DNA from 3 places in the Lysinibacillus sp. NPDC097162 genome. Region 3 is predicted to be linked to each of the others. Evidence: riboswitches for the same ligand, from Rfam matches in the RefSeq annotation. Region 3 holds a riboswitch; each other region holds the start of a gene.

The links. A riboswitch is a leader RNA that binds a small molecule or an ion and turns the genes downstream of it on or off. The one in region 3 is predicted to bind lysine.
Positions count from the first base shown of each region.
Region 1: linked by a shared signal. The riboswitch ahead of ACIQXW_RS15980 (aspartate kinase) and the one ahead of ACIQXW_RS14415 (amino acid permease) in region 3 are both predicted to bind lysine.
Region 2: linked by a shared signal. The riboswitch ahead of ACIQXW_RS07560 (transporter substrate-binding domain-containing protein) and the one ahead of ACIQXW_RS14415 (amino acid permease) in region 3 are both predicted to bind lysine.

Region 1 is NZ_JBIWDT010000003.1:270,597-280,380, reverse strand. Features, by position in the region: gene ACIQXW_RS16010 (helix-turn-helix domain-containing protein) at 1-181, opposite strand, end outside; gene ACIQXW_RS16005 (acyl-CoA thioesterase) at 454-912, opposite strand; gene sdhB (succinate dehydrogenase iron-sulfur subunit) at 1,147-1,926, opposite strand; gene sdhA (succinate dehydrogenase flavoprotein subunit) at 1,932-3,686, opposite strand; gene ACIQXW_RS15990 (succinate dehydrogenase cytochrome b558 subunit) at 3,754-4,362, opposite strand; gene ACIQXW_RS15985 (YslB family protein) at 4,635-5,069, shown strand; gene ACIQXW_RS15980 (aspartate kinase) at 5,411-6,640, opposite strand; lysine riboswitch at 6,743-6,921, opposite strand; gene uvrC (excinuclease ABC subunit UvrC) at 7,059-8,849, opposite strand; gene trxA (thioredoxin) at 9,042-9,353, opposite strand; gene ACIQXW_RS15965 (amino acid permease) at 9,475-9,784, opposite strand, start outside.
Region 2 is NZ_JBIWDT010000001.1:1,505,031-1,514,814, reverse strand. Features, by position in the region: gene ACIQXW_RS07575 (sensor histidine kinase) at 1-856, shown strand, start outside; gene ACIQXW_RS07570 (2-oxoglutarate dehydrogenase E1 component) at 1,089-3,911, shown strand; gene odhB (2-oxoglutarate dehydrogenase complex dihydrolipoyllysine-residue succinyltransferase) at 4,009-5,244, shown strand; lysine riboswitch at 5,586-5,771, shown strand; gene ACIQXW_RS07560 (transporter substrate-binding domain-containing protein) at 5,891-6,742, shown strand; gene ACIQXW_RS07555 (amino acid ABC transporter permease) at 7,064-7,789, shown strand; gene ACIQXW_RS07550 (amino acid ABC transporter ATP-binding protein) at 7,803-8,534, shown strand; gene ACIQXW_RS07545 (DUF6501 family protein) at 9,105-9,302, shown strand; gene ACIQXW_RS07540 (toxic anion resistance protein) at 9,369-9,784, opposite strand, start outside.
Region 3 is NZ_JBIWDT010000002.1:477,327-487,110, forward strand. Features, by position in the region: gene ACIQXW_RS14385 (class II histone deacetylase) at 277-1,395, shown strand; gene ACIQXW_RS14390 (purine-cytosine permease family protein) at 1,448-2,827, shown strand; gene ACIQXW_RS14395 (ABC transporter permease) at 2,908-3,597, opposite strand; gene ACIQXW_RS14400 (ABC transporter ATP-binding protein) at 3,590-4,513, opposite strand; gene ACIQXW_RS14405 (sensor histidine kinase) at 4,650-5,585, opposite strand; gene ACIQXW_RS14410 (response regulator transcription factor) at 5,590-6,282, opposite strand; gene ACIQXW_RS14415 (amino acid permease) at 6,517-7,980, opposite strand; lysine riboswitch at 8,064-8,239, opposite strand; gene ACIQXW_RS14420 (CynX/NimT family MFS transporter) at 8,418-9,623, shown strand; gene ACIQXW_RS14425 (nitric oxide synthase oxygenase) at 9,663-9,784, opposite strand, start outside.

The DNA.
Region 1 (9,784 bases), on a different contig from region 3:
ACGCTTGAGATCGATTTGTTACACCCAGCTTTTGAATTGTATTGGAAATGTGATTTCGCACTGTTTTTTCACTAATACCAAGTTGCCCTGCAATATCCCTCGTTGTTTTTTCAGCTAATAAAAGCGCAAATATTTCACGTTCTCGGTTTGTTAATAGAGAACGATGATGAGAGCCATTCATTTTCAGTCACACCCTCCTCCCCCGCACGTATTGTAACTTATGTTAAGGAGTGTTGAGCGGTGACGGCTATTTTCATTAATATACGTAGTTTCCACAAAAAAATCGGAAGTTCTTCTATAATAGCGCAATTTACAAATAAAAGATGAATCAATTACCTTTGCGTATTTACGTCCAGCTCTTTTGAACCTGCTCGAAAAGTTCCTCTTTAAATTTGTGACGTCTACGCATTTAGCTTTATCCTCACTTATAGAAGTGACTTTTGCTGATGCAAGCTAAATAATAGCTAATGCCGCTAAATGTGCCTTTTCTTCTTCTGTTATTGGCACACTTTTACCTGTTCGAGGGTCCATTTGTACAACGGTACCACGTCCTGTAAAGCATACTTCATCCTTTTGATTTTTTGCTAAGTAATGAATATCCATTGATGAATTCCCTACTTTAGCTACTTTCGTATACACGCGAATGACATCATCGAAGAAAACTTGCTTTCTATAATCACATTGTAAATCCGCTACGATTGGAATCCCATTTACATTGTCATCAATTGCAGAAGGCATTAATATGCCCAGATGATTAAAATAATCAATCCTAGCCTGTTCAAAATATGTAAAACTAACTGTATTATTCATATGGCCATACATATCCGTTTCTGAAAAACGAACACGTACTTCAATATAAAATGAAAAATCATTTGCCCATTTCTCAAAATCCCCAATATAACTTGCTTTCATATTTAACTTCCCCCTTCGTTCTGTATCCAGCTTATGTTTTACGAAACTGTTGTTTATTTAGCCGTATTTTAATAGTTTAAAAATGAATATAAATTCATTATAAAGGAAATTGCTATATTATGATAGAAAAATCAGAAATTTTAGTGTTTTATTCCCGAATCACCTATTTTCTTTTAACTAACAGTCTATAAAAAAATCCCTTACACAATTGTGTAAGGGATTTGCATTGTACAATTAGTCAACGTAATGGTCAGAACCGAAGAAGTTACGGAACATTTGCACTGTTGTTGCACGGTTTAAAGATGCGATAGATGTTGTTAAAGGAATCCCTTTAGGACAAGCAGCTACACAGTTTTGAGAGTTACCGCAGTTAGCAAGACCGCCGTCACCCATAATTGCATTTAAACGTTCGTCCTTAATCATTGCACCTGTTGGGTGTGTGTTAAATAGACGTACTTGTGATAATGGTGCTGGCCCAATGAATGAAGCTTTTTCAGACACGTTTGGACACGCTTCCATACATACACCACAAGTCATACATTTAGACAATTCATAAGCCCATTGACGTTTACCTTCTGGCAAACGAGGACCTTCACCTAAATCATAAGTACCATCGATTGGTACCCATGCTTTTACTTTTTTCAGTGCGTTGAACATACGATCACGGTCTACTTGTAAGTCACGTACAACCGGGAAAGTTTTCATTGGCTCAAGGCGAACTGGTTCAGTCAATTGATCAATCAGTGTTGAACATGATTGACGTGGACGGCCATTGATTACCATTGAACATGCTCCACAAACTTCTTCAAGACAGTTCATGTCCCAAGAAACTGGTGTTGTTTTTTCACCAGTTTCTGTCACTGGATTTTTTTGAATCTCCATTAACACAGAAATAACGTTCATACCATGACGGTAAGGAACTTCGAATTTCTGCCAGTAGCCTTGGCCACCTTGTGTATCTTGACGTAAAATTTCAACTTTTACTTTTCTTCCAGTATTAGCTGCGATTTCCATAATTCTTAGTCTCCTTTCGCAGAGTAGTCACGTTTACGTGGTGGGATTAATGAAACGTCTACTTCTTGATATGTGATAACTGGCTCGCCCGTAGCTGGGTCGAATTTCGCCATAGTTGTTTTTAAGAAGTTTTCATCATCACGTTGCGGGAAGTCTGGTTTATAGTGCGCACCACGAGATTCGTTACGAAGTAAAGCACCTTTTGTCATTACTTTCGCTAAGTAAAGCATGTTTTTCAACTGACGAGTAAAGTGAGCACCTTGGTTACTCCATTTTTGTGTATCGTTGATATTGATGTTTTCCCAACGTTTTTGGAATTCCCCAAGTTTTTTATATGTTTCTTCAAGTTGGTCGTTAAAGCGTACAACTGTCATTGTAGCTGTCATTAACTCACCAAGCTCTTTATGAAGAAGGTAAGCGTTTTCTGTGCCGTCCATTTTCATGATAGCATCCCACTTAGCTTGCTCTTCTTTAACACGTGCTTCGAAAATATCTTGAGATAAATCTTCAGCATGCTTTTTAAGATGTTTAACGTAATCAACTGCATTTGGACCTGCAACCATACCACCATAAATAGCAGATAATAATGAGTTTGCACCTAGACGGTTTGCACCATGTTGAGAATAATCACATTCACCTGCTGCAAATAGACCAGGAATTTCAGTCATTTGGTTGTAGTCAACCCATAATCCACCCATAGAATAGTGAACTGCTGGGAAAATTTTCATTGGTAATTTACGTGGGTCATCACCTACGAATTTTTCGTAGATTTCAATGATACCACCAAGTTTAACATCTAATTCGTGTGGATCTTTATGAGAAAGATCTAGGTATACCATGTTTTCGCCGTTGATACCAAGCTTTTGGTTTACACAAACGTCAAAAATTTCACGTGTTGCAATATCACGTGGTACTAAGTTACCGTATGCAGGGTATTTTTCTTCTAAGAAGTACCAAGGTTTACCGTCTTTATATGTCCAAATACGACCACCTTCACCACGAGCAGATTCTGACATTAGACGGTTTTTGTCATCTCCAGGAATCGCTGTTGGGTGAATTTGAATGAACTCACCATTCGCGTATGAAGCACCTTGTTGGTATACGATAGAAGCAGCAGAACCTGTGTTAATAACAGAGTTTGTTGTTTTACCGAAAATAATACCAGGGCCACCAGTCGCCATAATAACAGCGTCTGCACGGAATGATTTAATTTCTTCTGTACGCATATTTTGTGCTACGATACCGCGGCAAACGCCGTCATCATCGATAATTACACCAAGGAATTCCCAGTGCTCATATTTGTTAACTAATCCAGCTACTTCGTGAGAACGAACTTGCTCGTCCAACGCGTATAGTAATTGCTGACCAGTTGTTGCACCTGAGAATGCTGTACGGTGCATTAACGTACCACCGAAACGACGGAAGTCTAATAAACCTTCTGGCGTACGGTTGAACATTACACCCATACGGTCCATTAAGTGAATAATACCAGGGGCTGCATCACACATACCTTTAACAGGTGGTTGGTTCGCTAAGAAGTCCCCACCATATACTGTATCATCAAAGTGAATCCAAGGAGAATCCCCTTCACCTTTTGTATTTACGGCACCATTAATTCCGCCTTGCGCACATACAGAGTGTGAGCGTTTTACAGGAACTAATGAGAATAAATCAATTTCAGTACCAACTTCAGCTGCTTTAATCGTTGCCATCAGACCAGCTAAACCGCCGCCAACAACAATTATTTTGCTTTTCGCCATGATTATTTCTCACTCCTCTTAAAAAATTGCAAAGATTGCATGCACTTCTATAGTAGCTTTTATTAAATTATACGAAAGCTAAAATAGCAGCCACACCAACTACACTTAGAATTACGAAAAGAACGTTTGTTACATAAGTAGCAATCTTTTGAGACTGAGGAGATTGTGTGATACCCCAGCTTACTAGGAATGCCCATAAGCCATTTGATAAGTGGAAAGTTGCTGATATAATACCAACAATATAGAATCCAAGCATAAATGGATTACTTACGATATTTGCCATCATGTCGTAATCAACGTGTGTACCAAGCGCTTTTTGAATACGAGTTTGGAAAATATGCCATGCAATGAAAATTACTAAAAATACACCAGTGAAGCGTTGTAATGAGAACATCCAGTTACGGTATGTGCTAAAACGCCCTGTATTTGGTGTAGCAGTGAATGCGATGTACACACCATAAAATGCGTGGAACATTAATGGAATGTAGATGACAATCCACTCTACTAGGATAAGAAATGGAATCTTTTCCATTACTGCGGTAGCATCATTGTAACTTTCTGCTCCGCCTGTTGCTGTAAAGTTAATGAATAGGTGCATCGTTAAAAACAGACCTACTGGAATGATACCTAGTAGAGAATGTAAGCGACGCCATAAAAACTCTCGATCTTTCGACAAGACTGTTACCCCCCTTAGTACTTAAAATAGCACAACAAAAGAAGTCACCATTTTGTAAATGATACTCCATTGACTGTGTATTTCATCATGGTACAATATTATGACATGTTTATTGTACTCTCAAGTGCTACGAGCGTCAAGGTAACATAGAGTTTTTAATAGCCCTTATTATAGAAGCAATCTAGTACATAACGTGTCGTTTCTTCTCGAAAATTCTACCTTTACTTTATTGACGCTAAATTATAAGAAAATTCTAAGAAAGAAGGATTTCAATGTTAAATAATCCATCTAATACAATCTCACCATTTGGATATGAATTAATCCGTGATCATATACTATCTTCTATACTCGGTAAACATGAAGATGACGTACTTTATTGGGCTGGAAAGGAGCTTGCACGGAAGTTCCCTTGTAAAAGTCAAGAAGAACTTATCGCATTTTTCGCGGATGCGTGCTGGGGTACTCTTGAATTGACAAAGGAGTCTAAAGATGGACGCATTTTCCATTTAACAAATGAACCAACACTTTTGCAAATTCATAATCGAAGCTTCAGACTAGAAGCAGGGTTTATTGCTGAACAAATCCAACAAGCAAAAGGATACTTAACGGAATGTTATGATGAGAAGCGCGAAAAGCACCAGTTCGTCATGTTTACAGTTAAATGGGATGTTAAAGAGCGTATTATGAATACAATTCAAAATGGATAAGCTAGTAAAGCATTGCGATTTTGTTAGAAAAGCAATCCTTTCTGAGTATCGACAAAAGGCAACATGAAGTAACTCTTGATGCCTTTTGTCATTTTTTTATCCTTTTTTAGTAATCAATTGGAATATTCCTACCGCTTCGTTTAGTGAATTGGAGCGAAGGACGGATGACTCTTGCACAGAACGTAAGACGTAACAAACCGCGCGTTAGCGAGGGTTACGGCTTACGTATGTGCCCGCGGAAAGCGTACGCCCGTAGCGCAAATCACCAGTACCCAACTTTATTTATATAGAAAGCTAATGTTATGCATATAAAATCATTTAAGGATGTTGACTTCTACCTTTTAGTTTACGGGAATCTCTTCTGCTAAATTAAACTCCTCATGTAATGCGTTTGCAGCACGGATCATTTCGTCCTGTGGTACAACAACAGAAACTTTAATTTCAGAAGTACTGACCATTTTTACTGCAATATCCTCGCGGCGTAAACGGTCAAACATTCGTGCAGCAACGCCAGGATTTGATGCCATGCCTGATCCTATAATTGAAACTTTCGCTAAGCCAATTTCAAAATCTGCAAAGCTAAAACCAAGTGACAATTTACTATCCTCTAGTACACGTAAAGCATCAGCAAACTCTTCTTTTAAAATTGTAAAAGATACTGATGGTCTCACACCTTCTATAATAGCTTGCACAATAATATCAACATTAATGCGATTGTCTGCAAGTATAGCAAACATATCTGCTAACGATGCAGTTGAGTATGTATCATAACCGATTGTTAGGCGAATGATATCAGACTCATAAGCAACACCACGTACAATTAAATTTTTCTCCATTTCAACTTCCTCCTTCAATAAAGTACCTTCTGTATCTACTACGCTTGAACGAATAATAACTGGGATTTGAAACTTTTTTGCGAGCTCCACTGCACGTGGATGTAAAATATGTGAACCTAAATGTGATAGTTCAAGCATTTCATCATATGAAATCTCCTTTAACTTTCTTGCTTTTTCAATATGACGAGGATCTGCTGTATAAACTCCATCCACATTTGTATAAATGTCAACACGTTCCGCTTCTAATGCGGCTGCAATGGCTACTGCTGTTGTTTCTGCGCCACCCTTACCAAGTGTTGTTATATTGTGCGCACTATTAATGCCTTGCTCCCCCGCAACAACGACAATTTGTCCTTGTATCAAATGTTCTTTCATACGGCTCACATCGATATGGTCGATACGTGCATTAAAATGTTTCGCATCTGTTTGCACCCCAGCCTGCCAACCAGTCAATGAAACTGCATCATAGCCTTCCTCTTGTAAAGCAATTGCAAAAAGGGCACTTGCTAATTGTGAGGTCGTCGATAGTAGTACATCCATCTCACGTTTAGAAGCATCGTCTGATAAATCACGTCCCATCTTTGCTAAGTCTTTTGCTGTGCGACCCATTGCTGCAGTCACCACTACTACTTCATAGCCAAGCTCTTTTTTGGCTATAGCTATTTTAGCTACCTCTCGAATGCGCTCAGTTGAAGCGATTGCAGGTCCGCCAAATTTCAATACAATACTCGCCATTATCATCATTCTCCTTTTATCAATTCGTCTCTAGAACAGCAAAAAGGCAGCACTCACATAACGTGAAAGCTGCCTGCAACATGTACAATAAAAAGCTTGCGCATGTGTGATAGCTCTCCGAAACGTAAAGATTCGACAGTCTTACATCTATTAAATGCAAAACCAGCAAAGTATCGGAAACAACGATACTTCACTTCGGCAAGCTCCCCTTTCACACATTGTCACTGGATTTGTCCATCCTTCAATGTGCTACTATTGAATCTTGCACCTCTATCATCACTTAAAATAGTGAATTATTAATTTTTCTTATATGAAAATACTTCCTTTTTATGCATTGCTCACATAAACATTCATATAAGGTGTAATAGAACAAGATAGTGTTTTCACTTCATTGTTCTATGACAACCTTAGCATATGTCTAATCCTTTGACAATGTCTGTTGCTGAAAATAATTGTAAATACTGTTCGCTAAGTTCGCAGGTATTCCCGCTTCTTGAAGTGCAAGCTCACTTGCCTCACGAATCTTTTTAACAGAGCCGAAATGCTTCAATAATTGTTGCTTGCGCTTTGGACCAACACCTTCAATTCCATCTAGAACAGATTGAATAGCATTTTTCTCATGCTGTTGGCGTAAAAATGTAATGGCAAAACGGTGTACTTCGTCCTGAATACGCTGTAGTAAATAAAACCCGTCACTTGTCCGCTTTAATGCAATGACATCGGGCGGATCTCCAAATAAAAGCTGTGATGTATTATGCTTTTCATCTTTTGCTAAGCCCGCAATTGGGATAACAAGACCAAGCTCATCCTCTAACACTTCTCGCGCTACTTCCATCTGTCCTTTACCGCCATCTATTAGAACTAAATCAGGCAATGGCAATCCTTCTTTCAATACACGCGTGTAACGGCGACGTATCACTTCTTGCATTGCTCCGTAATCGTCATGTTTAGCGGCTGTGCGTGTCTTGTATTTACGATATTCCTTCTTTGCAGGTTTACCATCAATAAACACAACCATTGCTGATACCGCATCAGCACCATGCATATGACTATTATCAAATGCTTCAATGCGAAGAGGTGCTGAAATCCCCATTGCTTCACCCAATGCCTCGCAAGCACCAATTGTTCGCTCTTCCTGTCGCTCAATTAGCTGGAATTTTGCCGCCACAGCAATTTCTGCATTTTTCATGGCCAAATCTACTAGTTCCTTTTTTTGTCCTCGCTTCGGCGTTAGCACTTTAACCTCTAATAATTCCGTTAAAATTGCTGCATCAATCGACTGAGGAATAAAAATTTCCTTAGGCTTAATATGCTCAGGCTTTTCATAAAAGCGGCCAACAAATGTTAAAAATTCTTCCTCAACATCCTGATAAATAGGGAAGATGGAAACATCGCGTTCAATCAACTTACCTTGACGAACGAAAAAGACTTGCACACACATCCAGCCCTTTTCAACTGCATAACCGAATACATCGCGATTCGTAGTATCACTGGACACAATTTTTTGCTTTTGCATAACCGTTTCAATATGTGCAATTTGATCGCGGAACTCTTTCGCTCGCTCAAATTCTAGTTGCTCAGCTGCAGCCAACATTTTCGCTTCAAGCTCTTTTTTTACTGTCTCTACTCCACCATTTAAGAACTTCGTCATATCTTCAATCATATCGTGATATACTTGTGCATCAATTTCTTTTACACACGGCGCTAAGCATTGTCCCATATGATAATACAAGCAAACTTTTGAAGGTAATTGTACACATTTTCGAAGTGGGTATAGTCTATCGAGCAACTTTTTTGTCTCACTTGCTGCATACGCATTTGGATAAGGACCAAAGTATTTTGCTTTATCTTTTTTTACTTTCCGTGTTGTAATAAGCCGTGGATATTTTTCATTCGTAATTTTTATATACGGATACGTTTTATCATCCGTTAGCATGATATTGTATTTAGGATCGTGTAGTTTAATAAGGTTCAACTCTAAAATGAGTGCCTCTAAATTAGAAGAAGTCACAATATACTCAAAATCCTCAATTTCACCGACAAGGCGCTGAGTTTTTCCTTCATGCGTTCCTGTAAAATACGAGCGTACTCGGTTTTTAAGCACCTTTGCCTTACCTACATAAATAATTGTCCCTTGTCGATCCTTCATCAAATAGCAGCCAGGCTGATCTGGTAAAATATCAAGCTTTCGTTTAATTAAATCATTCATCGCCTACCTGCCCCCCTTTTTGATGTCTTAATAATAACCGCCATTCCATTACCACTCTCTTATTGCCTTTCATCGTTACAAAAAACAAGAAAATTTATTGAAAAACGAGCGTTTATTGTTTTTCCTTTATCTATTATATAACGAAAAAAAGCCAAGCACATCTAAAGATGGCTCAGCTCTTTATTTTACGAATTAAGCATGTTTAGCGATGAATGCTTCTAATGCTTCTTTTGGTTGGAAACCAACAGTTTTGTCTACTAATTCACCGTTTTTGAATAAAAGCAATGAAGGGATAGACATGATTTGGTATTGTGCTGCAGTACCTTGGTTGTTATCCACATCTACTTTTACGATTTTAGCCGCACTACCTGCAGCGTCCATTTCTTCAAGAACTGGTCCAATCATTTTACATGGTCCACACCAAGCAGCCCAAAAGTCGACTAATACTAAGCCTTCTTTAATATCATCTTGAAACGTTGCATCTGTTGCATGTACAATTGCCATTTGAAATCCTCCTTAAATCTTACTATGGTTGTAGTATAGCATGGATAAAATAGCTTGAGCGAACAATCTGCCTGCAATGTATATTTTATGAAAAAAGTGTCAGGAAAATAAATAACGCCAATTAATTCACTTGATGTCGGCCTTTAAATACATACGTTAACGTAATAAAAATGTAAATTGCTAACGTAATTCCTGTCACGATAATAGAGGTTGTAAAAATAATCCCAATGAGTATGGCACTTAACGCAATAATAGCAATCCACGTTGTATATGGAAACCATTTAACTTCATATGCGCTTGTGTTTTCTGATTGTTTTTTTCGTGATTTTAAATGGGCAATCGCAATAATTAACCAAATAAATAATACTGTATAGCCAAGCGATCCCATTAAGAAATCGAAAGTCTTGCTTCCAGCATATAAAGAAAAAATT
Region 2 (9,784 bases), on a different contig from region 3:
AGGTTCCATTGGGTATTATTTAGCAAATTATTTAACGAAGCCACTTCATGCATTACGTGCATCAATGAAAACAGTAATGGATCAAGGTTTTAATGAACCAATTCAGCTATCCTATACATCAAATGATGAAATTGGCGACTTGTTAAAAATGTACAATGCAATGATGAATGAACTGCAAATATCATTTGCTCAACAGCAACAATTTGTCGCAGATGCTTCCCATGAATTACGGACACCGATTCAGGCGATAGAGGGACATCTCTCATTATTGAAACGCTGGGGCAAAGACGATCCTGCTATTCTTGAAGAGTCAATAGACACATCACTGACGGAAATTACAAGAATGCGTAAAATGATTGAAGAGTTACTGGAGCTTGCACGACGGGAAGAAAAAGATGAGATGAGTGAAGCAAACCCAATAGATGTAATTAAAAGTGTGATAGAAGAAATGGCGCTATTATACCCAACAGCAAAAATAACGCTGTCGAAAAATGGTGGAATAGGGGCGGTGTTTATAACATCTAATGCACTTAGTCAAGTAGTTCGCAACATTGTAGAAAATGCGATTCGTTATTGTGAAAAAGTTCCGGAAGTAAATATTTCCCTTTCGATACAGGAAGATGAAATGCAAATTCAAATCGCTGATAACGGTATTGGTATAGCTGAAAATAATTTGCCATATATTTTTGATCGTTTTTATCGGGTTGATGAGGCAAGAAATCGCCAAATTGGCGGTACAGGCTTAGGTCTCAGTATCTCTAAAATGTTACTTGAAAAATACAATGCTTCGATAGAAGTCAAGAGTGAAGAAAATGTTGGAACCGTTTTCTTGTTGAGGATACCGCTAAAATATTAAAGAAAATGCGCGGTTTATTTAAGATTTTTAGCCTTCGGGAAAAAAATTGCTTAATTTGCTAAAAAGTGTTGTATTTTTTGTGAAGAGTAGTAAGATTGAGATGGAAAAAACGTTCTTTAAAATATGGATAACTTGTGTCAAACATCCTTTAAAAGAACGGGATAATATTATATAATTAATTGTAATTTAATTAATGGAACTGCCGATAGGCAAAATTTGGAGGTCATTTTTCATGTCGAACAACGTTACAACTGTAAGTTCTCCATGGTCAGCTTTCTCTGGTCCTAACTTAGGATATGTGATGGAGCAATACGACTTATTCTTACAGTCTCCTGAAGAAGTAGAACCGGAGTTAGTATCATTATTCCAACAATTTGGTGCACCAGTAGAAGTAGAAGGTGAAGTAGCTGTAGTAAGTGGTTCAGCAGCTCCTGCTGGCGATTATAAAAAGGTATTGGCAGCTGTTAAATTAGCTGATGCAATTCGTTCTAAAGGGCATTTAGCTGCAGATATTTATCCTTTGAAAAATCGTGCACTTCAAACAGCACAAATTGAAGAAAGTGCGTTCAACTTAAGTCCTGCGGATTTAGCAGAAATACCTGCTGCTATCTTCTTCAAAGATGTGCCAGCGGGCGTGAAAAATGGTAAGGATGCTATTGACTATTTGAAATCTGTCTATACAGATAAAGTAGCTTTTGAATATGAGCATGTTGTAGCAACTGAAGAACGTGAATGGATTCAAGCACAAATCGAATCTGGTTCTTTAAAACAAGCACTAACTTCAGATGAGAAAAAAGCGTTATTAGATCGTTTAACACGTGTTGAAAACTTTGAAAAATTTATTCACAAAACATTTGTTGGTCAAAAACGTTTCTCTGGAGAAGGTTTAGATACTCAAATTGTCCTTTTTGATGAAATTTTAAAAACAGTAGAAGCAAACAATGTTGAAAATGTTCGTATAGGAATGGCGCACCGTGGCCGTCTAAATGTACTAACACATATTTTAAATAAACCATATGACATGATGTTCTCAGATTTTGCACATGTTTCAAACGATTTATTTATGCCAGAGCATGGTCGACTTGAAATTACAAAAGGTTGGACTGGCGACGTGAAATACCACATGGGTGCTTCATATACTCGTGAATCAGGCATGAACGTAAAACTAGCTTATAACCCTTCTCACTTAGAAGTTGGAAACCCAGTTGTATTAGGTTCTACTCGTGCAACACAAGATGATACATCAAAACCAGGGCAAGCTGTGCATAATCCAGCTAAAGGCTTAGGTATTCTTGTACATGGTGATGCTGCATTCCCTGGTCAAGGTATTGTTACAGAAGTGTTAAACTATTCGAAAACAGAAGGTTTCTCAACAGGTGGGACAATTCATATCATTGCAAATAACATGATTGGTTTCACTACAGAGCTTCAAGACTCACGTTCATCTGTCTATTCTTCTGACCCAGCAAAAGGTTATGAAGTACCAGTTGTTCATGTGAACGCAGACAGCCCAGAAGCTGTTTCTCAAGTAGGTCGTTTTGCAGCAAGCTACCGTCAAAAATTCGGAAAAGATATTGTTGTTGACTTAATTGGTTACCGTCGACATGGTCATAATGAAACAGATGACCCAACTGTAACAAATCCAGAAACATACAAACTTGTTTCGAAACATGAGACAATTCGTGCATTATACGGAGCGCAGTTAGTAGCAGAAGGATTAGTTACTGCTGATGAAGTTGCGGCACTTGATTCAGCTATTTATGCTGAGATGCAGGTTGCTTATGATCACGTTAAAGAAATGGCAGAAAAAGATGAACATAAACATTTAGAAATGCCAGAAGAATTAAAAATTAATTTCCCACAAATCGATACAGCAGTAGGTGCGGAGCGTTTAGAAACGATTAACGAAGAACTACTTGTGTTTGAACAAAACTTCGAGCCACAAAAGAAATTAGGCAAAATTTTAGAAAAACGTCGTGATGCATTTGCATCTGCAAAAATTGATTGGGGTCATGCTGAAACATTAGCATACGCAACAATAATTCAAGATGGCACTCCAGTACGATTTACTGGTCAAGATGCTCAACGTGGTACATTCTCACAACGTCATTTAGTGTTACATGACAAAAATAACGGTAACGTATTTACACCACTTCACCACATTTCTGGTGCAAGCGCTTCATTTACAGTACACAACTCACCATTGACAGAAGCTGGGGTTGTTGGCTTTGAATACGGTTACAATTTAGAAAAAGGTAACGTACTTTCAGTATGGGAAGCGCAATTTGGTGACTTCGCGAACATGGCTCAAGTGATGTTTGATAACTTCATTTCAGGGGCACGTTCTAAGTGGGGTCAAAAATCTGGCTTCGTCATTCTTTTACCTCACGGTTACGAAGGGCAAGGTCCTGAACACTCTTCAAGCCGTATGGAGCGCTATTTACAAATGTCTGCTGAAAATAACTGGTTTGTTGCAAACTGCTCGAATGCAGGGAACTACTACCACTTATTACGTCGTCAAGCAGCATTGTTGGAAACAGAAGGTGTGCGTCCATTAGTGGTTGTATCACCAAAATCGTTACTTCGTCATCCATTAGCTGCAGCAAATGCTGAACAATTAGCAAATGGCTCATTCCAAGAAGTAATCGAGCAACCAGGTTTAGGTTCAAAAACTAAATCTGTTGAACGAATTGTATTAGGTACAGGTAAAGTAATGATTGACTTAGCAGACCGCGTGAAAGATGGAGAAGGCTTCGATCACTTACACATTGTTCGTGTAGAGCAACTTTACCCATTCCCAACAGCGCAAGTTGCTGATATTATTGCTAAGTATCCTAACGCTAAAGAAATCGTATGGGTACAAGAAGAACCTAAAAACCAAGGTACTTGGAATTACGCATTGGAAACATTATATGAACTATCTGAAGGTAAAAAGCTTCGTTATGTAGGTCGTCCTGCAATGAGCTCAACTTCAGAAGGTGATGCAGATTCTCATAAAGCAGCTCAATCAGCTCTAATTGAAGAAGCAGTTGCTGAAACGGTAAAAGTAAACTAAATATATTTTTATTACTGGAAGCTGGGCTACATGCCTAAGGCGGTAGCCCTTTTATGTGCATGATACGCATGCACGTTAATCAAAGGAGGAAATGAAAGTGGCTGAAATTAAAGTCCCTGAATTAGCAGAATCGATTACAGAAGGTAGTATTGCACAGTGGGTTAAAAAAGTGGGAGACCGCGTGGAAAAAGGTGAATTCATCGTTGAACTTGAAACAGATAAAGTAAATGCTGAAATCATTTCTGAAGAAGCTGGGGTGTTAACACAAATTTTAGCTGAAGAAGGCGATACTGTTCTTGTAGGTCAAGTAATCGCAGTTGTAGAAGCGGGCGAAGGGGCAGCACCTGCACCAGCAGCACCAGTTACGGAAGCTCCAACACCAGCGGCTCCTCAAGCAGTAGCTGCACCAACACCAGCAGCACCAGTTGTGGAAGAAACTTCTGGCGAGCGTGTAATTGCATCTCCTGCAGCACGTAAACTTGCTCGTGAAAAAGGTATTGATCTTGCAGCTGTATCTCCAGTTGATCCACAAGGTCGCGTACGTGTACAAGACGTTGCAGCTCACGGTACAGCACCTGTAGCAGCACCTCAAGCGACACCAGCAGCACCAAAAGCAGTAGTAGCTGTTGATGAGTCACGTGTTACAGTTGAAAAAATGAGCCGTCGTCGTCAAACAATTGCTAAACGTTTATTAGAAGTTAAGCAATCGACTGCTATGCTTACAACATTCAATGAAGTAGATATGACAAATGTTATGGCACTACGTTCTCGTAAAAAAGATCAATTCTTTGAGTCTACTGGCTCTAAGCTTGGTTTCATGTCATTCTTCACAAAAGCTGTTGTTGCGGCGCTTAAAAAATACCCTTATGTGAATGCTCAAATCGTTGGCGATGAAATTCACTTAAATAACTTCTTTGATATTGGTGTAGCTGTATCAACTGAAGAAGGTTTAGTAGTACCAGTTGTACGCGATGCTGACCGCAAAAACTTTGCTGAAATTGAAGATTCAATTGCAGACTTAGCTAAAAAAGCACGCGATAAAAAATTAGGTTTAGCTGATCTTCAAGGTGGTTCATTCACAATTACAAATGGCGGTGTATTCGGTTCATTAATGTCAACACCTATTATGAACGGTACACAAGCTGCTATTTTAGGAATGCACTCAATTAAAAAACGCCCTGTAGAAGTAAATGGCGAAGTAGAAATTCGTCCTATGATGTACTTAGCATTATCTTACGACCACCGTATTATCGATGGTAAAGATTCTGTAGGCTTCCTTAAAACAGTTAAAGAGTTACTTGAAAATCCAGAAGATTTATTATTAAATTCTTAATTCGATAAATTAAGTATTCAAACCCTGCAAACTTAACTGTTTAGCAGGGTTTTTCATTTAGATTGATTTACGCTATAATGAAATTTGCTTGATGGTCTTAATGGCCTTTATTTGACTGGGAAATCGATTCTTATGGTTTATAAATCTTGTTTTTTATAATAAAAATTTGTGAAATGATGACAAACATAGTTAATGTTATTCTACTTTATTTATGGATTTTAAAAGGATTAAAGGCTAATTTTGTAATTAGTCAGAAAAATGATAAAACTATCTTGACGACTATGCTAGCTTTATAGTAATATCTATATATCAATTAAATAAACAAACCTCACTTTTGTTTTTTGTGAGGTAGAGGCGCGGTATTTATTAGTCCATTGCTGAGTATAAGCAAGCGAAGACGTAATGGAGAAGGAAATATCGCCGAAGTATAAAAGGAGCTCGTACTTTTATGCTGGGTCTGCAGTGAATAAGTGCAGGACTGTCCTAGTAAATTCAATTCCAGTTTACTAGGTTGTGCTATCTCGGAAACATGGAAATTATAGTGAGGATTTGGGCAACTGTCAATAAAAGGTAAGACCTAAGTTCAAAACTTAGGTCTTTTTTTGTACAGTTGCTTTATTTTTTTTACAGAAAAGGGGAGTTTTAGATGAAAAGAAAATGGTTGTTATTTATGTTAACAGCAATGACAGCAATCGTGTTAGCGGCTTGTGGTTCTGGTGACAAGGATGAAAAGACAACAGGTGATGGTTCAAAGGAAGAAACTGGTGGAGAGTTCCGCATTGGGATGGAAGCAGGTTATCCTCCATTTAACTGGACTCAGCAAGATGATGCAAACGGAGCAGTGAAAATTGCTGATAATGCAGAGTATGCAGGCGGTTACGATGTACAAATGGCGAAAAAAATCGCTGATGGCTTAGGTAAAAAATTAGTAGTAGTAAAAATGGAATGGGACGGTTTAGTACCTGCGCTTCAGTCAAAAAAAATCGATGCGATTGTAGCAGGGATGTCTCCAACAGAAGAACGTAAACAAACAATTGATTTCACTGAAAACTACTACACTTCTGATTTCGTAATGGTAATTAAAAAAGGTAGCAAATATGAAAATGCAAAATCAATTCAAGATTTTTCAGGTGCAAAAGTTACATCTCAGCTAAATACATCTAACTATAATGTTATCGATCAAATTAAAGGTGTAGAAAAGCAAACAGCGATGGAAAACTTCTCTGCAATGCGTGTAGCTCTAGAAGCTGGCAAAATTGATGGCTATGTAGCTGAACGTCCAGAAGGTATTTCGGCAGCAGCAGCTAATGACAAATTCACATTTGTATCTTTTGAAGAAGGATTTGATACAGATATTTCAAATACTTCAATTGCAGTTGGTTTACGTAAAGGTGATGCTAGTCTAGATAAAATTAATGAAATCTTAAAAGGTATTTCAGAAGATGATCGCCAAAAAATTATGGAAGAAGCTATTCTTCAACAACCTGCAGCTCAGTAATACAAAAAGAGATAGGGTTGTCCTTAACGAAAAAACAGCATACCGGAAATTTCAAGTATGCTGTTTTCTCTAAGTGAAAATTCACTTACAACATATAGAGAAGTTGATTTTTACTGATTGAAAGTCGTGACATTTTGCTAAGAGCGACTGGGACAGCCTTTATCATATTTAGTTTGTTCAGAAAGGCAGTCATTCTGAATAAAGTCATGTCTAAGAAGTGTGTCACATATTTTGAATAAAGCAAATGAATTCAAATGAAGAGATGATTTCACAAAAGGCATAATTGATATAAAGCAACAACACGTTGTTAGGAGGAACATCATGAGTTTAGAATGGATCATTTCTATTATAGAAAACAACTGGCAAATGTTTTTACGAGGAGCGTATTATACGTTACTCATTTCAACAATCAGTACAATTATTGGTGCATTCATCGGATTTTTTATTGGGATTATGCATACCATTCCAGTTCGTAAAAAAAGTATAAAACATTTTTTATTAAAATGTATTAATTTTATACTGACATGCTATGTTGAATTTTTCCGTGGTACACCAATGATTGTACAGGCAATGGTAGTATTTTACGGGCTAGATATTGCTTTTGGCATCGATATGCACTTTATTACTGCTGGTATTTTAGTCGTTTCACTAAATACGGGTGCGTATATGGCTGAAATCGTACGTGGTGGGATTGTCTCTATCGATAAAGGTCAATACGAAGCTGCTTCTGCGATTGGCATGGGGCATGTGCAAATTATGATGCATGTTGTATTACCGCAAGTTGCTCGTAACATCTTACCTGCAACAGGTAACCAACTCATTATGAATATTAAAGATACTGCCGTTTTAAGTGTAATTGGTGTAACGGAATTATTCTTTCAAACAAAATCGATTTCGGGTAATAACTTCCGTTATTTCGAATCGTTCTTTGTCGCATGTGTGCTTTACTTCATTATGACATTTACGGCTTCAAGAATTTTACTATATGTAGAAAAACGTCTTGACGGTCCGGATGCTTATCAAAAAGAACTGAAAGAAATTGACTAGGGGGAACGAACAAATGGCAATCATTCAAATAGAACATTTAAGTAAATCATTTGGTCGTAACCAAGTATTAAAAGATGTGAATTTTAAAGTAGAAAAAGGAGAGGTTGTATGTCTAATTGGTTCATCAGGATCCGGCAAGTCAACACTCCTTCGTTGCATTAATTTACTTGAAACACCAAATGGTGGGGAAATTATTTATAAAGGGGAAAATATTTTACACGCAAAACATAACGTTCAAGCTTATCGTACACATTTAGGAATGGTTTTCCAACAGTTTAATTTGTTTAACAATCACAATGTGCTAAAAAATTGTACAGTTGGACAGGTAAAAGTGTTAAAGCGATCAAAAGAAGAAGCTGAAAAAACAGCTTTAAAATATCTTAAAATCGTCGGGATGGATCAATATGTTAATGCAAAACCACGTCAACTTTCTGGTGGTCAAAAGCAACGTGTAGCCATTGCTCGTGCATTATCTATGAACCCAGATGTAATGCTTTTCGATGAGCCAACATCCGCTCTAGATCCAGAAATGGTTGGGGAAGTGTTAAAAGTAATGCGTGAATTAGCAGATGCGGGAAATACGATGCTGATCGTTACACATGAAATGGAATTTGCGAAGGAAGTTGCAGACCGTGTTGTGTTTATGGATAAAGGTGTAATTGTTGAGGAGGGGCCCCCTTCAAAGGTGCTAGTAGACCCGGAACACGAACGTACAAAAGAATTTTTAAAACGAACGCTGAAGTAAGTTTTATAGTATTTCAATTGTTTTCATATGTTTGTATAAAATAATGCCTAAAAAAGTGAGTCCAGAGCGAAGGACTCACTTTTGCTTATCGTATCCGCACGCAGCGGAAGTCAACAGCTTTTGCAATCATGTTAATAAAATGGAATTTATTTATTGATATGTTCAGTTGATTGGAGCGGAGGGCGACGACTCCTGCGGGAACGCACAATACGTAAGACGCAACAATCCGCGCTAGCGAGGGTTGCGGCTTACGGTGTGCCCGCGGAAAGCGTCCGCACGTAGCGGAAATCAACGGCAATAGACAACTATACTTATTTTCTAGAATTCCATTCTGCATATAAAATGAAGCAAATGGCAAATGCGACCGCGATGATAAAAAACCATTGTGGGACTCCACCGAAACTCATAACAACACCTCGAGTATAGATTTTATAGTATGAAATATGCAAACAATTCGTTATTAAGGACAAAATATAGACTTCTATAGTTTTTTCTCCACAAAAGAGCCAAAATCGTATAAAATAAACAATAGATGTTAGCTAATGGCTAGTAAAGAGAGGTAGAGAATTTATGTTACATTTAAAATGGAAAGATGCACCAACACTTCGTACAGTTACTTGCAAACATACGAACGCATCTAAATATTTAGTATCAAACGTATTAACAGTTGGGAAAGAATATGAAGTGAAAAATGAAACAGAAGAGTTCGTTTTCATTATCGACAACACTGGTAATATTGGTGGTTACTATAAAGAGTATTTCGCATAATAAGATAAAGGGGTGTCTCACATAATTGCTGAGACACCCCTTTATATAATTTAGCGCCCCATAATATTATTCCATCGTTTTTGATTGTTTCATGCCAGCTACATCCTGTTGTAGATGTTGTTTTTCCTTTTCGGTAGCTGTATGTAAAGCAAAAACATCTTGAATGGCCATTTTAAGCTCATGCTGTGTTTCTTTAAATTTCGTTACTTGTTGTTCAAAAGATGGGCTTGTAAATCGTTCATTTGTACGTGCTAGTCGTTCTTCTAGCTGTGCATAATGATGATCCATATTCATTGAAAGCATCATTGCTAATTGATTTTTCCAAAGAGGTATAAGTGTGACGATTGAAAACTCGATTTTCTCAGCAAGTGTTTGATTGGCTTGTTGAATCATGCGTATTTGAGGTGCTGTTTGTAATGCTACCTGTTGTGAAACTTGTAAATCATATATACGCTGATCAAGACGTTCAAGTTGCGCCGTGA
Region 3 (9,784 bases):
CAAAAATAGATTTCAACCTCTTTCTTTTATCCAAAAATTATTATTTCCTATAATGGAACTGAAAAATTTATTTAATTTTGATAATTTTTAAAAATTAGTTTGACAAATGAACGAGATTCATTTAAATTTTATCCCAAGGAAGATGACTGAAATTCATTTTAAGAAAAAATCTCCCTCAACTAGTATTTTCATAACTGTAAGTACCATTTTCCACCTTGATAAGGGGTGTTACAAGGTGCAAATCGGTATTATTTTTTAATCAAAGGGGCGGAATTGATGATGAAAACAGGTTATATTTTTGACGAAAGTTATTTCTGGCACGACAACGGAAGCGGAACATTATATTTACCTTCGGGTGGTTACTTAGAAACAGATGTGTTTGTCGAACATCCTTCAACAAAGAGACGAATTAATAATTTACTTAATCGTTGTGGCCTAATGAAAAAATTAGAACAAATTGAGCCACGTTCTGCAACGCGTGAGGAAATTGAAATGTTCCATACAAAGGAATATGTAGATAAAGTTAAGCATTTAAGCGATACAACTGGTGGAGACGCTGGAGATCATGCCATTGTTGGTAGAGGATCTTATGAAATTGCTTTACTTTCAACTGGAGGCGCTTTAAAAGCTGTGGATGTTGTGATGAACGGTGAAGTCGATAATGTTTATGCATTAACTCGCCCACCTGGCCATCATGCAGAAGCTGCAAAAGGCATCGGCTTCTGTATTTTCAATAACGTTGCCATTGCTGCTAAATACGCAAAGCAAAAATACAATTTAGAAAGAGTTATGGTGTTAGATTGGGACGTTCACCATGGTAATGGAACAGAAAGTGCATTCTATGACACTGATGGTGTTTTATTCTTCTCAGTTCATCAGCATTTAAGTTTCCCGAATAATACAGGTTATGCAGAGAACGTAGGTGAGGCTGACGGAAAAGGATTTAACGTGAACATTCCGCTTCCTCCAGGTACAGGAAATGCAGGCTATATTGAAGCATTTAAGTCTATTGTGGAGCCAATCGTGAACGATTATAAACCAGAGCTAATCATTATTTCTGCTGGACAAGATCCAGGTATGTTCGATCCACTTGGACGTATGAACATGACTGCTGAAGGCTTTGCAGATTTAACGAAAATCATGATGAACTTAGCAAACAAGCATACAGATGGAAAAATCGTCTTTTGTCATGAAGGTGGTTACAGTAATGCTTATGTTCCATTTTGTACATTGCGCATTATTGAAGAATTATGTGGTGTGAAAAGCGATGTAGAAGATCCATTCCAAGATTCCCAAGGGTATCCTGACTTTGTAAACGAAGTAGAAAAGAAAGCAATTAATGAAGTCATTTCAATTCAATCGGCTTACTGGCCATCTTTAAAAGTAACTGTTTAAATTTAAAACACTATTATTATATTGAAAATAATTAATAAGAGGGAGGGTATCTATGAGCAATTCTATCGAGGAAATTAGTTATGAACATATTCCTTTAGAACAGCGTAATGGCACTGCCAAAGAGCTATTTTTCACATGGTTTGCCGCAAGTACAGTTTCTACAACACTTGTAACAGGATCTCTAGCTATCGTATTAGGGTTAAATTTTTGGTGGTCACTCGTTGCTATCCTATTAGGACACGCCATTGGAGCTGCAATTATGGCACTCCATTCTGCTACTGGCCCTAAAGCAGGTTTACCACAAGTAGTACAAAGTAGAGCACAATTCGGCTACTTCGGGGCTATCTTGCCTATGTTAATCATTCTGATCATGTATTTAGGCTACGGCGCAACCAATACCGTGTTAGTCGGACAAGGCATGCAGGAAACACTCGGCCTTAATATGAATGTAACGGTTATCGTAAGTCTTATTCCAATGGTGCTTCTAGCTATTTTTGGACAAGGCTTACTTCAAAAGTCGATGAAAATCTATACAATTGGCTTTACAGTGGTATTTATTATTTTATCTATTATGATTTTAGCGAATGTTTCAATGGATCTTTTAAATGCAGGTAATTTTTCTTTCAGCCAGTTTTTATTAATGACTTCCATTTGTGTAACATGGCAAATTACGTATGGTCCGTATGTGTCTGACCATTCGAGATTTATCCATCCATCACAATCTAAAAAGGTATTTACTTATAGTTATCTTGGAAGCTTTGCAAGTTCAGTTTGGTTGATGGTTTTAGGTGCTGCTATTGCCACTATGGTTGTGAATGGTAATGTTATGGCACAAATTAAAGATATGGGCTCATTAGGTTTCATCATTGCATTACTGTTATCTCTTGGTGTCCTTGTTATTAACTCCTTAAATATTTATGGAGCAGGTATTATTATTTTATCGATTGCGAGTAACTTTTTAATGTTTAAAACATCTGCTAGACTGCGCACAATTACTTCCATTGCAATTGGTGTCATTATTGCCCTTATTGCCACTTGGAGCTCTAGCAATTTTATGGCTAATTTCCAATTATACTTAGGATTTATATTATTCTTTATCATTCCGTGGAGTATGATTACATTAACTGATTTTTATATTTTAAAGAGAGTCCATTATCCTCCAGATGAGTTCAACAAAAAGGATGGCATTTTCGGGAAAATTAATATACCAACAATGATTATTTACTTGTTAACCATCTTTATTCAAATTCCATTTATTAATACGGAGTTATATGTGGGACCTATTGCAAAAATGCTAGATGGATTAGATATTGCATGGATTGTTGGTGGTGCGGTTTCATTCCTATTGTATATTAGCTTTGCTAAATTAACGGCACCTGCCAAACTTTCTGTAGACGTCTATGCAACGTCTAATGTACCTGAGAATAATTAATAAATAAGGTTCGTCAGGCTTCCCCAGGCCTTTTTAAAGCCCCTGTATGGTATTTTCATACAGGGGCTTTACTTATGTTATTAAACATCTACCTTTTCGATGTTGCGAATTGCTAAATAGGCAATAACTATACCTATAATCGCTAATGTTATTGGGATTACGATAATATCATTCAATGAAAAAGTGCCCGTATTTGAAGAAACAACCATCACGATTAAAAGAGATGACAGTATTGTTGTTGGCACGGAGTATTTTTTCATACCAAAATACAATGGAATAAGGGCCATACTGGATGCCGCTACAGCATTCATTACTACTGAAGGAATGCGCTGCATAATCATTGCGTTTGTCAAAGTATCTGGGATTAATTGAAAGTTCTCGCTAATCATAAGAAAAATTACTGTAATAAATATATTTGAAAGGATAATTGCGCTAAATGTAAATAAAATAACAATGGCAAGCTTTGCTGCGATTAGTTTTTTTCTATTTATAGGATACATAAATGCAGTTATTATTGTTTTATTTTTATATTCGCCAATAATAAGTTTTGCAATTAATGTAGCCGCGAAAATAATAAATACACATCTTACAAAAGAATCAATGACTGTTAAAGCGATAGGATAGTTTTCTAAACCAGCGTCGCCTTCTATTTTTGAAATAACTAAAATCATAAACATAAAACCTAATATAGCGACATTGGCAATAATAGCAGCTGTCACATACGAGCCTAAATGGTTTTTTTTCATTTCTAAACGCATTAAATTAAGCATGGATGCCACCTCCATTGATTAATTTCAAGAAATAATCCTCTAAAGAACTTGTTTTCCTACTAATCTCTTCAATTTCAATATCATGTTCTATTAACGTTTTGGATAGTATTTTTTGTGAAACAGACATATCGTATATTCGAATACAGCGCTCATCAATGCATTTAAAATTGGTGATGCGTAATTGACTATCTAAAATAAAGGCAGCCTTTTTTCCCTCACTGACAATTAGTTCAATAAAATCTGTTTGGCTATGCCTTACATGCTCCATCGAAACTTCAGCAATTAACCTGCCATTATTAATGACCCCAATTGTATCAGCCATTTGCTCAATTTCAGCTAAAATATGACTGGAAACAATAATCGTAATGCCATATTCTTTACTTAACATCTTGAATAATTCTCTTAGCTCTCTTATACCAACTGGATCAAGACCATTAATCGGTTCATCTAAAATTAGCAACTCTGGTTTAGTCATTATCGCACGTGCAATACCTAAACGTTGTTTCATTCCTAACGAAAAATCCCTTACTCTTTTGCCATCCACATTCGTTAGCTTTACTAAATCGAGAACATGGCCGATTTCGTTTTTATCGTAATAACCCATATATTCGCAATGTAATTCAAGGTTTTCTTGTGCTGTTAACTTTTCATAGAAAATGGGATATTCAATGATTGTGCCCATTCTTTTTAGCACTTCGTACGACCGATCCGTTAATTTTTCACCGAAGATTTCAATTTCCCCACTTGTCGGTTTGGCCAGATTAGTTAACATTTTCATAATCGTTGTTTTCCCCGCTCCATTTGGACCCAAAAAACCATATATCTCTCCTCTCTTAACATGCATATCGACTGTAGAAACCACTTCGTTTCCATCATAAACTTTTGTAAGCTGATTTGTTTTTACAATATACGCCATTTAAACCTCTCCCTCATTTGTGGCTTTCTTTATTATAAGAAGTAAAACTCTCTATTTTATTACTTGATTCTTACAAATTCCTTAAGAGAAGAAGAAAAGCCTCTAGAGCATTTTTAGCTCTACAGGCAGGGCTAGATTAGTACATCATTCTTTTTAATGAAATCGTAAAAACCGTCTTTTCATAAGGGATGCTTTTCAGTTGGATTGTACCATTCATTATTTCTACAAGTCGCTTTGTTATCGTTAGACCTAGCCCACTACCTTGAAATGATTTATTTCTTGAGTCTTCAAGCGTAAACATCCTTTCAAATACGCTGTCTATATGATATTCATCAATACCTTTCCCACAATCCCAGACATCAATATAAACATCGGTAGCGTCATTTCTTACTGTTAGCCCAATTACACGACCTTCAGCCCCGTAAGCAATCGCATTGGCGATTAAATTGTTTAACACTCTTTCTAACGCATCCTCGTTGCCTAGAGCATAAATCGGTGTTTCAGGTATGTTAATGTCTATATGAAGGCCTACCGACATCACCATATCGTAAAATGACAAAATATTTTTGCGGCATATTTCACTTACGTTTACTTTTGTTATTGGGTATTCTGTATCGCCCGCTTCAATTTTTGCCAAATCAAAAAATGTATGAATAAGCTTCAATACTTCCTCCGTTTTTAAATGGATTCCTGAAAGTAAGCGATTTTGTTCTGCATCTTTTAGCGAATGTTGTAGCTGCAACATTTCTGTATAGCCTAGCACAACTGTTAACGGCGTTTTTAAATCATGCGAAATATTGGCAAGCATCTTTTTCATTGAACTTTCCGTTTTTCGATGTTTGGCTAATATTTTGTGCGTATCATTCAGTAATGCATTTATAGTAGTAAGCAGTTGCTGTAGTTCTTGATTCGAAGTAGCAACTAAAATTTTCTCGTTTGATTGTTCGTTTATAATAGCTTGTAGTTTGGTGTGCATATATTTGAGCGTAACGTTTTGCTCACGTTTTCTTTTCAGCTGCAAAAGAATGATTGCTATGAGAAAAAGAATAACGGTAGATAGAAATAGTATCATACGCCTAGCCCTCTAATTTATAGCCAATTCCCCAAAGTGTTTTAATATACTTTGGGTTGGAAGGGTCATCTTCAATTTTTTCTCGCAATCTCCTTATATGCACATTAATAATATTTTCATCACCATAATATTCATCATTCCAAATGAGTTGATAGATTTGCTGTTTAGTAAATACGCGATTACGATTTGTGATAAATAGCTTTAAAATCGCAAATTCCTTTGAAGTTAGTTTCACCTGTTGTTGGTCTTTTTCAACTGAGAAATTAACGACATCAATTACCAAGTTACCGATAGTCAATGTCCCCTTCGTTTCCTCCATCGAGCTTGAATATTGTGTAGCCCTTCGTATTGCAGCTTTCACACGCGCTGAAAATTCCAACATTGAAAATGGCTTTGCAATATAATCATCCGCTCCTAATCCAAGACCTAATGCTTTATCTACATCACTGTCTTTTGCTGACATCATAATAATAGGTAGCGCTTCTTTTTCTCGAATTATTTTTAACACTTCTAATCCATCTAGTTTAGGCATCATAATATCCAAAATAACTAAATCAAACGTTTTACTTAAACAAATTTGCACTGCTTCTTCACCATTTGTAACGGATGTAACGGCAAAGCCCTCCATTGTTAAAAACTTGTCGACCATTTCTCGGATGTCCTCATCGTCTTCAACAAGTAATATATGTTTTTGCATGTTAGGCACCTCTTCTCAATAAAGCATTATCTTTAATTCCCATCTACTTAAACAGTTTTACATTTTTATCCTGTCTCTATATAGCTTACCATATGTTTTTTTTAAAGTGACAGGCACTCAAACAATTCTCAAACAATTTGCCAAACTAAAATCACACTCCAGCGCCGCACACAACGGAAATCAACGGCAAATAAATAAAAGCTGCCCTATAAACTAATAGGACAGCTTTTATTTCTATTTTTCTACTTTTAAATCACACTTTTGCAGTGGAATCATTTTAGTTTTATGTTTTATTTTATAGCCTAACCACAAGACGATAAACAGCGGTATACCGATATATGAAACAAGGACGCCGTACCAGTCAATTGAATCGCCTGTGAAAGCTGTGTAGTTTTGACCAATTACAACAATCATACACACTGTAAATGCAAAGAGTGGCCCGAATGGATATAGCTTTGCTTTATATGGTAGTAATTTTGGGTCTATGCCTTGTGCTTCAAAAGCTCTACGGAAACGGTAATGACTAAAGGCAATACCAAGCCATGCAATAAAGCCTGACATCCCAGATGCGTTTAAAAGCCACATATAGACAACGCCATCACCAAAGAATGATGCTAAAAATGCTAAGCAACCTACTGCTAATGTCAGCAGTAATGCGTAAATTGGAATTCCGCGACGGCTTAGCTTAGCGAAAATCTTAGGTGCATGTCCATCTACTGCTAATTGCCATAACATACGTGATGATGCATATAATCCTGAATTACCAGCAGACAACATCGCCGTTAAAATAATGGCATTCATTAATGAAGCAGCAAAGGCAATTCCTAAGCGATCAAACACTAATGTGAATGGTGAAACAGCAATATCTTCAGATAATAAACGAGCATCTGTAAATGGAATTAACATCCCAATAGCTGCAATGGCTAAAATGTAAAATAAAATAATACGCCAGAAGACGGACTTAACAGCCTTCGGAATATTTTTACCAGGATCATCAGTTTCCCCAGCAGTTATCCCTAATAGCTCTGTCCCTTGGAACGAGAAACCTGCTGCTAGAAATATACCGAATGTAGCAAGGAAGCCACCGTGGAATGGTCCATCACTTATAAAGAAATTCGTAAAGCCTACAGGAGCTTGTCCACCTAAAATACCGAAAATCATCAATAGGCTGACGATAATGAAAACAATAACAGTCACAACTTTTATCATTGCGAACCAATATTCACTTTCACCATAGCTTTTTACAGATAGTAAATTAAATGTTAGTACAATCGCAATAAAGATGACTGTCCATAGTGCCGAAGAGCTGTCTGGGAACCAGTACTTCATTATAAGAGAAACTGCTGCAATTTCAGCGGCAATTGTAATCGCCCAGTTATACCAGTAGTTCCAGCCAAGCGCAAAGCCAAGCGCTGGATCTACAAATTTTGTTGCATACGTACTAAATGAACCTGATGAAGGCATATAAGCTGCCATTTCACCTAAGCTTGTCATTAAGAAGTACACCATAATGCCGATTAATGCATAAGCAAGAAGTGCACCACCTGGTCCAGCCTGCGCTATAGCACCACCACTTGCTAGAAATAGCCCAGTTCCAATCGTACCGCCTAACGAAATCATTGTTATATGGCGGCTTTTTAATTCTTTTTTCAACTCTGGTGCTTTATGACCGAGCTGATTAGTTTTTATCTCACTCACGTTAAAGCTTCCTTCCTTTTCTAAGAGGCAAAAAAATGCCATCACATGAACGTTGTGATGGCTAAGTAAATCCTCTGTTTCTTAAAAATGATAGCACAACACGTTGTCCAACGTGACAGTTCTGTTCCTTTCGGAGACAGCCCCAGCATGAGGTTTTCAAGTCCCCTCACACTTCGGCAATATTTCCTTTCAGCTAACATCTTCAATGCTTGTCATCTCCATTAGCTTACTTATAAATACCGCGACCTCTACCTCAATACAAACATGAGGCATATAATTATTAAATTTATGATGTTTCTTAGTTTAACATACGACCTAAGACATTTCAATAATACGATTAATGTTCTGTATTTTATGAATATTCTACTATTTTTATTATTGTGTTAAAGTGTTATAGTGGTTCGAATTATAATTGTTCTATCAGGGAGGTACTTATTTTGACAACTAACGAGGAATCTACTTATCCTAGCAGAAAGATTAACTGGAAGGGCACAACGCTTCTATTAGTCATCGGTGTAATTTTTCTTGCTTCGACATTACGTATGCCATTAACGGTTGTAGGACCAATTATTTCCTTCATTCGTGAGGATCTCGGTATATCTAACGTACTTGCAGGCTTTCTAACAACCATTCCATTGCTTGCATTCGCGCTAGTGTCACCTATTGCCCCAGTAATAGCAAGAAAACTGGGTCTGGAATTAACACTATTTATATCAACGATTTTATTAGCACTAGGAATTGTGTTGCGTTCACTTGGAACAACAGGATTACTAGTATTTGGTACAATGATAATAGGTGTGGCTATTTCATTTGGTAACGTCCTTATTCCAGGGCTACTTAAAATGAAATTCCCTTATCATGTTGGATTACTGATGGCATTTTTCACAATGTCCATGAACTTAACCGCTGGAATTGGCGCTGGTATTAGTTATCCCATAGCCAATGCATCTCTTGGCTGGCAAGGTGCACTTGCAATCGCTCTAGCTCTTGTCGTAGTGACGATTTTGATTTGGATTCCACAATTAAAATTTAATAAGCCTGAACCAACTGTAGCCACTACGAAAGCACGTATACCATTGTGGAAATCACCAGTTACTTGGGCAGTCACGGGCGCGATGGGCTTTCAATCATTATTATTTTATACAACTGCAGCTTGGATTCCAGAAATCTATATTGCCCAAGGAATAGCCGCAGATCGTGCAGGTTGGATGTTTTCCATCATGCAAATTTCACAAGTACCTATGGCTTTAGCTGTACCGATTATCGCTAGTAAAATGACATCACAGCGCCCCCTCGTTTTAATGTTTACTGCCTTTTATTTCATCGGCTTTACTGGCCTTGTCATGGAATGGACTAGTCTTGCTGTACTGTGGATGATATTGCTAGGTTTAGCAGGTGGTGCTTCATTTTCTCTTGCAATGATGTTCTTTACACTTCGTACACATACGGCATTTGAGGCAGCTGATTTATCTGGCTTTGCACAATCATTAGGCTATTTATTAGCCGCAGTAGGTCCTATTTTATTTGGTTACTTACATGATTTATTTGGCGGCTGGGATACAGCTGGATGGCTATTTGTTGTCGTTGCGGCATTACTATTCTTCTGTTCGTTTAGAGCTTCTAGAAATGAATATATAAATTAAAAAAGGCAGCTCATCATACTATGAGCTGCCTCTTTACATTTAGTAATGCGGTTTCTGATAAAAATAATTTGGTGTATTATAAACATTGACATAAGGCTTATGAAAAATATGTGTCGTTGCAGGAGATAACGGTGGAATCAACCAAGTCCAGTTGCCTGTTA